3 regions of the Paraglaciecola sp. G1-13 genome follow, and region 2 is predicted to be linked to each of the others. Evidence: predicted binding sites of a transcription regulator. Region 2 holds the regulator's gene; each other region holds the start of a gene.
The links. Region 2 encodes sigma-54, which starts transcription at its own class of promoters, with help from an activator protein. Its sites were predicted from a motif close to GTTGGCACGNNNNTNGNNT; they were not measured.

Region 1 (4,290 bases), 180 kb from region 2:
TTTTTAGTATGTTGCTGAGTCAGCAACGGGCAATGCATACCCTTGATAAACAAATGCGTATAGTACAAGGCTGGATCAATGAACATCTTGAACAGCCTATGAGCATTGATACGCTATCCGCGCTGGCTTGCTTAAGCCCAACGCAATTCAAAAAGCGCTTTAAAGCCAGCTTTTCCATGAGTGCTCAGCAGTACATTACTGGGCTTCGAATGGAAAAGGCCAAAGCCTTGTTAGCGCATACTGACTTGCCAGTGCAGCTTGTGGCTGAAAAAGTGGGCTATGGCGACCTTTCGGCCTTTAGTCGGCGTTTCTCTGTGTACACTGGGTTATCGCCTCGGGCATTTGCACAAACCTAATAATCACGTCTTTTTAAACAAGCCTTGCGTCTTTTTGGCAAAGTAATCAGTTTGCCAATTGTTTATGCTTCTCTCACGATTTGCTCAACACGGAATAGGAAAATGTTGGCGATGCGCGGAGGCTTTACTCAATATCAATACGGAGTAATGGCTATTTTATTTGCTTCTGTGCTCTGGGGCACAACAGGCGTGGCAGCAAGCTTCGCACCCGGTATCAGCCCATTAGGGATAGGGGCTTTTGCGATGGGTGTGGGGGGAATGATGCTAGCTATATTAGCCCGTCGTAAACTAAAAGCTAATGTAGCCAACCTGTTGCAACAAAAAACACTACTGCTCTTGAGTGCATTGGCTTTGGCGATTTATCCATTGGCATTTTATAGTTCCATGCGCATGGCGGGTGTGGCGGTAGGTACGGTTGTTTCCATTGCTAGTGCGCCTTTATTTGCTGCCTTGTTGGAGTGTCTTTTTAGCAAAGCGTTTCATCTAACGAAGCGCTGGTTGATCAGTGTTCTGATTGGCTTGATTGGGATCGCGTTGCTTGCTTATGGCGAACCGCACGCGACTGAAATAGCGTTTAATGGAGCGTCAGAAGAGCAAGCTGCCCAGCAGAGGCAAGTATGGGGGATTGCATTAGGATTATTAGCCGGCCTAACGTATGCGTTTTACTCTTGGGCCGCGCGCACCATGATCGACAAGGGCGTGCATTCACAAGCTGCCATGGGAAGTATTTTTGGGTTAGGCGCTATGGTATTGTTACCGTCGTTATTCTTCACTGGGGATAACTTGTTTAGCTCTCCAGGTAATGCCCTTGTATCATTGTATATGGCGTTGATCCCCATGACGTTAGGCTATATCGCCTTTGGGTATGGCTTGCGCCATATTAAAGCGAGTAGCGCCTCGTTGCTTACCTTAATGGAGCCAGTGGTAGCAGCAATACTGGCCGTACTGATTGTCGGTGAGGTGATTTCACCGCTGGGCTGGTTTGGTATGTTATTGATTATGCTGTGCTTACTCATTCAAGCAACCGAGAAACAACCGGTCGCTACTGTTGCTATGAAGAGCAGTGCTACAGCTTGAGTCTGACGCGCTTACATCTAGTTCTGAATGGACTTTCTAGAATTAAATTTGAAATTTCATATATATGAAATTTCAAATTTGATGCAATACTGTTCACTGAAACTCACAGTGTCTTAACTGCAGTGAAAATATAACCAAAACGCCCATCAACCTATGTAATCAATTGTCAGAAGCAGGAAAGCCATCCCTATGGTGGTTATATGTCATAGCATCACATAAGGCTCGTCACGCCATATCAGGTAATCTTTTGAAAAGCATTTAATATGCAGTTGAGGTATCCAAGAAACGATAGTTTGGAATTTAATATTCCTAACTCTAGATTGGTCATAGTAAATAGCTTTATTTAATAAATACCTATAATAATCATTTATTTAACTTGTCGGACTTCTTTACACTACAAAATGGAGTTTTGTGTAAGCTGTTGATTTATAGTAATTTTATTTATTGGCTAGTTTATTGCTCAGGGCCGTCGCGTCAAATTATCCCGATGCACTTAAAAAGTACTTATAATTCATATGGAAGCAGTAATGAAATTGATATCTTTAAATAAAATATTCCTAGTTCTTGGTCTCACTTTATCTAGCGTTCATGCTAATGCCTCACTGATCGATGATGTGGATAACCTGAACGGTATTTATTTTACCGAAACGTTTGAGCCAAGTTCTGAGGTAAATTCTGAGGCAAGCACCGCGCTAAACTCTGAGCGAAGTAATATTGTGCAACGTCTTGACTCGCCAACTTTAGGGATAATTTGTGATGATACTATTCTTTCCCCAATACCTTGCGGTGGTGGTGATGATGGTGACATCGAACCTGATTATGCAGGTAAAGGGGTTGGAACATACACAGTGACCAATAATCTAGAGAACAGTACATTAGTGGGTTTTGGTATAACCAATGTGGACACCGTCGCATGGATTGATGAAGAACTTGATGCTTGGGTTGGAAATCAATACGTCAGCTACAATGCGATGACGATCGATGCCTCTAATTGGCAAACACAAAAATTATACGGTTATGAAGATGAAGTGAATACCGCTCAAGATTTGTACGGGGATATTGATGACTTCTTTGAGGACGGAGAAAATACGTTGAATTGGTATAGCTACTTTGATGGTGCATTAGAATATGGTCAAAGCTGGGGGGGATTCAAATTCTACGGCGATGGACCTCGCTCATATTTGTATGGGATATTAGACGTTGAAGGCTCAGCTACCGTTTTTGCCAATGGCATTACACCAACTAACGTAACCACAACTCCTGACGCAACCAACGTACCTGCTCCTGGCTCGTTAGCTTTGCTAGCGCTAGGTTTATTCGGCATCGCGTTACGTCGTCGTAAATAGTCATAATTCTGTGATTAACATTTGCGGATTGCTATTTTGCGGCATCTGCAAAACATAAGAAACCGCTAGCGTCACTATGCGCTAGCGGCTTTTATAGAGAAGCATACTAACTGGCCTTTTTCTTCTTACGCCACTTCTTTTTGTACGCAGGTTTGGTTGAGGCAAGGCCTGCGAACTGACTGGTATCGATGCGCTGACTGGCGTTAATTAACTCACCAATGGTGTGTGTCAGAGGTTGCATAAAATCTTGATAACGCATTTTACGTTGGGAAATTTTATCCAAATTGGCTTCCCATATAGCGGTCATATCGGGTTGGGTTGATTCGCTGGGCAGGGCATATATCAGCGCCTTGCCCGTGGGTGTGGCGTGTATTTCCTTGCCACTTTTTTGCATAAACTGTCGTTTAAACAATAAATCAATAATCGAGGCTCTGGTTGCCTCTGTGCCTAAACCGTCTGTGTCTTTAAGAATTTTCTTGATGTTAGCGTCCTGTACATAGCGGGCGATGCCTGTCATGGCGGCAAGTAAGGTCGCTTCGGTGAAGTGTTTAGGGGGCGAGGTTTGCTTTTCCACTAGCTGAGAGTCAACACAATCGAGCGCTTGGCCTTTCACCAAGGTGGGTAATGCAGGTTCGTTTTTTGTTTGGCTGTTCTCTGGTGTCGCTACGCCGTTTTGCTTGGTTAATACCAACCAGCCTTTATCTGTGGTGGCTTTTGCTTTAGCTACAAAGGTCCCCCCAGCGATCGTCACCACGGCTACTTGTTCTTGATACTTATGGGGGCCATAAAACTGCATAATGTACTGGGTGGCAATCAATTGATAAATTTTCGCCTCATCGTCACTTAAGCTTGATATGGCCTTGTTGCGGGAGGTGGGAATAATCGCATGGTGAGCATCTACTTTGCTATCGTTCCATGCTTTTGATTTTAATTTACTATTCGCATTATCCACGGCACTCTGCTGCTCTGGCGCATTGGCTTTAATGGCGCTTAATACTTTTGTCGCTTCGCTGAAATGCTCCATGGGTAAATAACGCGAATCAGAGCGGGGGTAGGTGATTAACTGGTGACGCTCGTACAAAGACTGGCACACAGTCAACACTGCCTTAGGTGACAAGTTAAAGCGTTTCGACGCATCAATTTGCAGCGCCGACAGGTTATAGGGCAGGGGGGGCGGACTTTGTTTATCCTTCACCGTATAAGACTCAACGACACCCGGTTGGCCCCGCGTTTTATTGACCACGGTTTCTGCGAGTTTCTTAACAATCACGCGACCTTCTTCATCCTGGTAAGGCTCGCAAGCTGCACTTGGCTGCCATTTTGCTGTGAACGTTTGGGCTGGTTGCTCGGTTTGAGTGGCGAGCGTCGCCATGACTTCATAGAAGGGTTTCGATTCAAACTGGGCTATTTCTGCATCCCGCCTGACCACTAAGCCCAGTACTGGGGTTTGTACTCTGCCGACCGACAGCACACCTGAGTAGCCGCCGCGCTGGCCGAGCAGAGTGTAAGCA
Region 2 (4,290 bases):
TTTGATTTGCTCGGTTTTACTTTATTCAAAGAGCCTCAATACACGATATTTGTTGCGTCACAGACTGCGCCTTGGCAGGTATCAGCCAAAGACGGTACTTTGTATGAAGACAATCGGATCCAATTAGAGAATAATGTCGAGATACGTAATCAAGATGAGCAAGGATTTGCTCGTAGCATTCGCACGGACTTCATCGAGATAAACTTGATCGATAAAACCATGGTGTCTGACCAACCAGTAAAAATATTTGGCCAGCACTATGTCATCAACAGTAACGGTTTTAAAGCCAATTTAACGACCCAACAATATGAGCTACTTGATCATGTGCAAACCATTTATCAACCTCAGCCTTAGCTTAGTTGCCTTAGCAACATTAGCATTTTCCCCATTAAGCATGGCTGGCAAAGAAGATTTCACGCAAGCGATAAAAGTGGACTCGAAGTTTCAGTTCGGGGACGGTAAAACTAAAAAGTCTATCTTTCGAGAAGACGTGCACATCAATCAAGGTAGTTTGAATGTGTATGCCGATGAAGTAGAAGTCGACGCGAGTAAAGGCGAAGGTAACGAAGTTTTCATCGCGACGGGTAGCCCGGCTAAATACTCTCAACAACAAGAGCAAGGGGGCAGTATTGAGGCATCAGCCAATCGCATTGAATATCGCAGAGATTTACGCACACTAACCTTAGAAGGCGATGCACAGCTGAAGCAGAACAATAGCAGTGTAAAAGGTGAGTCGATAGTGTTTAACATGGAACTTGAACAAATTGTCGCGCAAGGAGAGAGCGAGAGTGAAAATAGCGGACGAGTTACGACTATTTTTCAACCAGCTAAGAAATCAGCGAGCAGTAAAAAGCAAACTGACGCGAAAAAGTCCAGTGATGCTGAAGTCAAACCAAAACAGGATGAAACTCCATAATGGCGACGTTAAAAGCCTCGCATTTGGCTAAATCCTATAAATCGCGTCAAGTTGTGCGTGATGTCAGTCTAGAAGTGTCCACTGGCCAGATTGTCGGTTTACTTGGTCCAAACGGTGCAGGTAAAACAACCACGTTTTATATGATTGTCGGTTTGGTTCCCTTAGATAAGGGAGAAATCAGTATTGATCAGCAAGATCTTACCCTACAGCCCATGCATATGCGCGCTCGTTTAGGGATTGGTTACTTACCCCAAGAAGCCTCTATTTTTCGAAAACTGACAGTCTATCAAAACTTGATGGCTATCTTGCAGACACGCAAAGAGCTCAGTGCAGAACAAAGAGAACAGCAAGCGGATTCATTACTCGATGAGTTCAATATAAATCATATTCGTAACAGTGCTGGTATGAGTTTGTCTGGAGGTGAACGCCGCCGGGTAGAAATAGCGCGGGCACTGGCAGCCGATCCAGAATTTATTCTGCTCGATGAGCCGTTTGCCGGTGTTGATCCTATTTCAGTTAATGATATTAAAAAAATTATTCAACATTTACGTGACCGTGGTATTGGTGTTTTGATAACCGACCACAATGTAAGAGAGACACTCGATGTGTGTGAGAAAGCTTACATTGTTAGTCATGGTGAACTCATCGCTTCTGGCACGGCAGAAGAAGTATTAAGTGATCAACGTGTAAGAGATGTATACCTAGGCGAACAATTCAGGCTATAGTTAAGCTGAAAAAGCCGCTCATTTTATCGAGATTATACTCAGGCGCTTGGTGAGACATTTACAGTCAATCGAATCAACCACAGCATATTTTTTAGTTTGCAACGGACAGAATAAAGAAGTAAATGAAACCCTCTTTACAATTAAAATTTAGTCAATCACTCACTATGACGCCACAGTTACAGCAAGCTATTCGTTTGTTGCAATTGTCTACGTTAGATTTACAGCAAGAAATTCAAGAAGCCTTGGATTCCAACCCGCTGTTGGAAGTTGAAGAGCCTACGGATCAGGAATCCGGCGATAGTGCGTTAAATGACAATTCCCTCGACCCGTCTTCTAAAGATACCAATGAAATAGTTGATACCAGCAGTGACAACTTAGACTCAAGTGAAGCGTTCGAGAAAAACGAAATCCCAGAAGACTTACCTACGGATACCACTTGGGATGAGTACATCAGCGCTTCTTCCGCACCTGCCTCTAGCATATCCAGTGGTGCCGGCGGTGATGACGAACAGATCTTTCAAGGCGAAACCACAGATAACATTCAAGATCATTTGCTGTGGCAAATGCGTTTAACCCATTTTAGTGATACCGATGTCGCGATTGCGACAGCGATCATTGATTCTATCGATGAGTCTGGTTATTTGACCATGAGCGCTGAAGACGTTCTGGCCAGCATGGATGATGAAGAAATAGAGCTCGATGAAGTGGAATGCGTACTTAAGCGTATTCAAATGTTCGACCCAATTGGGTCTGGCTCTCGTACACCACAAGAATGCTTGCTAGTGCAATTGCGTCAGTTTGCTCCTGATACACCCTGGTTAGAAGAAGCGAAGACCTTGATTGGGGACTATGCCGACCTTTTGGCAAGCAAGGATTACCGTACTTTGATGCGTAAATCTCGCCTTAAAGAGGATGATTTGCGTGAGGTCATGCGTTTACTTAAAACGCTCAATCCGCGTCCAGGCAGCGCCTTGATCAAAGGTGAAGCAGAATACGTTATACCTGATGTGTCAGTGAGTAAGAAAAATGGCCGTTGGACAGTAGAGCTTAACCCAGACAGCCTACCCAAATTGAACGTTAATCAACAGTATGCTGCAATGAGTCGTAGCGCGAAAAACACCAGTGATAGTCAATTTATTCGCTCACACATGCAAGAAGCCAAATGGTTTATTAAAAGTGTTGAGAGCCGAAACGATACCTTATTGAAAGTGTCAAACTGTATAGTACAGCAGCAAATGGGCTTCTTTGAACATGGGCCTGAGATGATGAAGCCTATGGTACTAAATGACGTAGCCGAAATGGTGGATATGCATGAATCTACAATTTCTCGTGTTACCACCCAAAAATATATGCATACCCCTAGAGGTATATTTGAGCTGAAATATTTCTTCTCGAGCCATGTTGCAACTGAGACAGGCGGAGAGTGCTCGTCAACGGCGATACGCGCATTGATTAAAAAGCTGGTCGCAGCTGAAAAACCAAGCAAGCCGCTAAGTGACAGCAAGATTGCTCAATTGTTGGCCGATCAAGGCATCATGGTCGCTCGGCGAACAATAGCAAAGTACCGGGAATCTCTGATGATACCCCCGTCGAACCAACGAAAAAGCCTATTGTAGGCTGATTAAAGAAGGAAGAGGCGATATGCAAATTAATATTACTGGTCACCATGTGGATGTAACCGATTCACTAAAAGATTATGTCGATACTAAATTTACCAAGCTCGAGCGACACTTCGATCAGATCAACAATGTTCACGTCATTCTCAATGTAGAAAAGCTCAACCAAAAAGCGGAAGCGACAATACATTTGAATGGGGCAGATGTATTTGCCACCATGGAACACAACGACATGTATGCGGCAATAGATGGCCTAATCGATAAACTCGATCGGCAAGTTATCAAGCATAAAGAAAAAGCTAAACGCCATTAACCCATCAGGTAAATAATGGAAATATCAAATATTCTTCACCCTGACTGCGTCGTATGCGCAGTTCAGGGGTCCAGCAAAAAGCGCATTTTAGAGCTTATTAGTCAATTGGCATCTGAGCACCTTGTTGAAGTAGACCAAGCGACCATTTTATCCAGTTTAGCGGGGCGCGAGAAAATGGGGTGTACGGGCATTGGTGGTGGTATAGCACTACCACATGGCCGTATAAAAGGGCTAGAGTCAGCCCTAGGCGTGCTTGTAACGTGCCAACCTCCGGTCCAGTATGACGCCATCGATAACATGCCAGTGGATATCTTCTTTGCTATTTTAGTACCAGAGGAAAAGGCCCAAGAGCACCTACAAACCTTGTCGGCGATAGCCAAAAAATTCGTTGATAAAGATATTTTAAATCGTTTGCGCAGTGCAACCACAGACCAAGAATTATTTCAGGTACTCAGTTAATTATGAAGCTTATTATCATCAGTGGGCGTTCAGGCTCAGGGAAGTCCATCGTTTTACGTTCACTGGAAGATTTAGGCTATTACTGCGTTGATAATATCCCCGTCAACTTATTGCCCACTTTGACCCATACCGTCGCTGACGAGTACGATCAGGTCGCGGTCAGCATTGACGTGCGAAATTTACCCAAAGATCCCAACGAATTGGTGGAAATACTCGACTACTTGCCGTCAACGTGGGAAATGACCATATTGTATTTGGATG
Region 3 (4,290 bases), 1.9 Mb from region 2:
CCACAAGATACGGTGGTTCTGTCCAAGTTTGTCGAAAAAGCCCAGTGCATGCCTATATTGTTCTTTATCTGCTCGGTCTAAGCCGATAACGACTTGAGAAAGGTAGGGGACTTTAGAAATCTCTGAAACAATATGCGGTAACGCCTCTCCTTCTAGCTCAGAAAACAATGAAGGTAATATGAGCGCCATCGGACGCCTCCTAGCAAAACTCACTAGTTCTTTTTCTAAATCTTCAACGGGTCTTTCAGATAAGTTATGTAATGTGGTAACAATGCCGTTTTGATAAAAGTCAGCCATGATGATTCCTTTGGTTCTAGGATAAAAATAATAAGTAAATTAATAAAAGTTGAGCTTTATACTAACTTTCATTGATCAGAATTTTAGATAAACATTCAGTCCAGCCTGAAGGTCCTTCTAATGTACTATCGTAGACACCTGTTGTTCTCTCAAGTGGTGGAAACGAATGGGTGGGTGATTTAATACGTACCGCAATGTTACTGGCTTCCAGCATAGCCACATCATTGTTGCTATCGCCTAACGCGACACTCAAAGTTGCACTGTGCCCAATATGACGTTGGAATGCCGTGACTAACCATTGCAAGGCAATTCCTTTATCGCATAGTCCTGACACACCAAGAAAGCGACCGCCTTGCAACACGGTAGCACCCAGTTGCTGCAACTGAGTGACAAACTCGCGCTTTCTATCTGGCGACCCGAGCCATTTAACGGGCTCACTAAACATACGGGTGTTGGCCAGCTTTGCATTATTAGGGCTAAGTCCGGTGTGCTCTATGAGTTGTTGCTCGCCCATGGTAGAAAACTGCAAAAACTCTCCTGAAAAGTCACTTTCAACACTGGCAATTAATGCCAGCCAATGCGAGCGAGGTTGAGCAAATTCTTTGACCCAAAAGCCTTCTATGCTCTTTGTACCTTCGGGCTGTGTCTTCATTAAATGCTGAGGGATAAAAACCGCAGCGCCGTTTTCTACGATAAGTGGACCATTAAGTTTTAGCTCTGCCATAAGAGAGTCTAATTCTGCTTTGGTTTTGCTTGTGGTAGGGATGACTGGAATGTGTTTGCTTCTAAGGATATCCAGCATGTTCAGTGCTGGCGCATAACTGTAAGTGTTATGATCCAACAATGTGCCATCCATATCGGTAAACACGAGTAACTGTTTAAGCATGAACACCTCTTCGTGTAAGTGCAGTGATTCTGCGCGCTGAATTTAAACTGAACACGAGGTCACATTTTTGTGGCAGCGTTGATAAACCATGTTCAGTTAGGCGTTGATAATATTGTATGAAGGCTAACACTTGCTCATCGCTCATTACTTTGCTTCCAGTACTAGAATCTGCGGTCGAGAGGGAGGCATGTAATTTGTGCTCTTGTTCCAATCGCCACGCATAGACGCTCTCAAAAGAAGGTGCCTTGAGCATCACCCAATAATCCATGTTCGCATAAAGTGGTACGTAGTTTTGCGCCAATTGTTTATTAACGAATCGGCGCCACACACCCGTCTCATCTTGTTCGTCTTCAAGGGCATTGATGGGAGCGATAAGTTGTGCCTCATTCTGTGCTTCAACGCCCCAGCACCAACCTTCAAAAATAACCACATCTACCTGTTCGTCAATCTGTTGCCATTGACTCACCGGAGCGGGATTGTCATCGGCTTTATTAAACCGAGGGATTGATGTGGCAACGCCGCTGTGTAGCGATGAAAGTACCTGTGACGCTAATGCTATATCGTGTGTGCCTGGCACACCGCGTGTTTTGAATAGTGGGTGCACCTTGACGGCAATAGCATTGCGCTGGGATTGATCTAGATAAAAGTCGTCAAGTGACATGACAACCACTTTTAAACCATGCTCTTGTGTAAGGTAACTGGCCAGAAACTCGGATAATGTTGATTTACCAGACCCTTGGCATCCATTGATGCCTAAAAAATAGGGCGCGCATGCACCAGATTGGTGCTTGGCGATGTTTTCAGCAAGCGGTATGTACCATTTTCTTGCATCGTGTAAAAAGTCCTTACTTAACTGATGTTTATCAGTAAATTCGGTTAACATATTTACGTTCTCTCCCTTGTTATGCACCAATGTTGCTGCTCATTAACCATATTTAATATGCTATGACACATCTAAGCAATCAACATACATGCCAATCACTATCAATGAGTATGCTTGGCTGCTATTTCTGGGCTAAGCGGCATGAATTTTAAGATGTGAAAAGCGCAGTGAGTCTCTATTGCGTTAATATAGTGAGGTAGGGATATAACGCTAAAAAACGCACGCGCTAAACAGACTTCGTCTTTGCGCCGGGGTGATGAGTGTCACATACATATTTGTACACAACTATTATGCTGGTTAAACTCAGCGCTAATAGCTTTAAGCGCCCTAAGTGTGGTAAAAATAGTGGGTCGAAATTAATAAAGTAGATATACAGGTGGTTTAACTCCGAGCCTTCATACCTAAATCAGAAGACAAGGTATGTTGGCCGCGAAGTGCGTTCGCAAGAATGTGTCATTCGCCAGGGTTGTGAGAGAAATCAAACAGCCTCCCCGTAAGTGCCAAGGCGATAAGGCCCGGCAACTTCAATTTGGAAAGGTGTTAGTGAATATGTTGCAAGATAAATTTGGTCGCCGGTTTCATTACCTGCGGCTGTCCATTACTGATGTGTGTAATTTTAGTTGTGAGTACTGTCTACCTGATGGGTATCAGTGCGATACCGACAGGGATTTCTTGTCTCTGATTGAAATTAAACGCATTGCAGGTGCCTTTGCGAAACTAGGCACCAGCAAAATTCGTATAACGGGTGGCGAGCCTTCGCTACGAAAAGATTTGCCAGAAGCCATTCGTGCCTGCGCAAATACCCCGGGCATCAAGCAGGTCGCGATCACGACGAATGGTTATAAATTACCTGATCATATCGACAGCTGGGTAGAAGCTGGCCTGACACAAATGAATGTCAGTATTGACAGCTTGGACCCCCGTATGTTCGCGTCTATCACTGGCCACGATAAACTAGATGTTATTCTGCGCGGAATTGATAGAGCCTTAGAGCTTGGGGTGACAGTGAAAGTCAATGCTGTTTTGATGCGCCACTTTAACCAGCATGAGTTATCCGCGTTCTTAAAGTGGATCAAAACAACCCCAATTACGTTGCGCTTTATAGAATTAATGCAAACCGGTGATAATCAATTGTTTTTTGATAAGAACCACGCCTCTGGTTTGCCCATTAAAGAGCAACTTATCAGTGAGGGATGGCAGCAAATTATTCGCGATAAAGCCGCGGGGCCAGCGCAAGAGTTTGCTCACCCTGACTATAAGGGGCGTATTGGTCTTATTATGCCCTATAGCAAAGACTTCTGCGCGAGCTGTAACCGCCTTAGAATTTCAGCCTTGGGTAAACTGCACCTGTGTTTGTTCAGTGAACAGGGCCTTGATATACGTGAGTATATTGCTGACGATGATACCCAGCGTTTACAAGAAGAGTTAAGGACACTCCTAGGAGATAAAAAATCCACTCACTTCCTGCATGATGGTTATACTGGCGCCACTAAGCACCTTGCAATGCTGGGCGGCTAACACTTGAACCGCTTATTTCATGTACGTTAATCAAGTTAACACGACGATTGATGTGAGCGAAAGCTCATCAACGTCGGTATCGCCTGATGACTACAGCATTGGCATCTTTGGCTTGGTGCTCGCGGGCGGTTTGTCATCGCGCATGGGGCAAGATAAAAGCCTGCTTCGGCTTAAAGACACAAATCAAACCTTACTCAGTCATGCACAAGATCTATTAACCCATGCCGGAGTAGGGACTGTATTAGTGAGTGGCAAAGAGCCTGAGCATATCCATGATATTTATCCAGATTGTGGCCCTTTAGCGGGGGTTCACGCTGGGATGAGCTATCTCGCTGAGCGACATCCTGGGCAAGTTACCGAACGTAGTGGTGATGATGTGCAACAGGCCATGGGACTATTAGTGTTGCCGGTAGACATGCCAAATGTCACTCCAAACACATTGAAAGCATTGGTATCTGTGGGCACGCAAAGCGACGTGATCGTGCATTTCACAGGGTTTAATTTACCTGTTTACATCCCATGTAAAACTGACTTATTTACATCTTTAGAATGTGTATTGCGCGAAGGTAAATCATTGTCTTTATTTAATATGTTTGAAAAAAATCACGCCAATGCAATAGCTATTCCTGGTGATATTCATCCAAACGAGTTTGATAATATTAACTCGCCAGAGCAGTGGCTTGAATTAAATCGAAGCTTTACTTCG

Region 1: a site for sigma-54 is predicted at 1,877-1,895, ahead of AC0L6N_RS01655 (PEP-CTERM sorting domain-containing protein). Genes of this name have one in related genera too.
Region 3: a site for sigma-54 is predicted at 2,144-2,162, ahead of AC0L6N_RS08830 (kinase). Genes of this name have one in related genera too.

The regions. Positions count from the first base shown of each region.
Region 1 is NZ_CM147903.1:379,490-383,779, forward strand. It holds gene AC0L6N_RS01645 (AraC family transcriptional regulator) at 1-356, shown strand, start outside; gene AC0L6N_RS01650 (DMT family transporter) at 459-1,433, shown strand; gene AC0L6N_RS01655 (PEP-CTERM sorting domain-containing protein) at 1,961-2,779, shown strand; gene AC0L6N_RS01660 (DNA topoisomerase III) at 2,886-4,290, opposite strand, start outside.
Region 2 is NZ_CM147903.1:204,281-208,570, forward strand. It holds gene lptC (LPS export ABC transporter periplasmic protein LptC) at 1-354, shown strand, start outside; gene lptA (lipopolysaccharide transport periplasmic protein LptA) at 395-916, shown strand; gene lptB (LPS export ABC transporter ATP-binding protein) at 916-1,641, shown strand; gene AC0L6N_RS00905 (RNA polymerase factor sigma-54) at 1,764-3,257, shown strand; gene hpf (ribosome hibernation promoting factor) at 3,283-3,570, shown strand; gene ptsN (PTS IIA-like nitrogen regulatory protein PtsN) at 3,586-4,029, shown strand; gene rapZ (RNase adapter RapZ) at 4,032-4,290, shown strand, end outside.
Region 3 is NZ_CM147903.1:2,097,207-2,101,496, reverse strand. It holds gene AC0L6N_RS08840 (glycosyltransferase family protein) at 1-297, opposite strand, end outside; gene AC0L6N_RS08835 (HAD-IIB family hydrolase) at 359-1,183, opposite strand; gene AC0L6N_RS08830 (kinase) at 1,176-2,066, opposite strand; molybdenum cofactor riboswitch at 2,440-2,622, shown strand; gene moaA (GTP 3',8-cyclase MoaA) at 2,616-3,584, shown strand; gene AC0L6N_RS08820 (molybdenum cofactor guanylyltransferase) at 3,604-4,290, shown strand, end outside.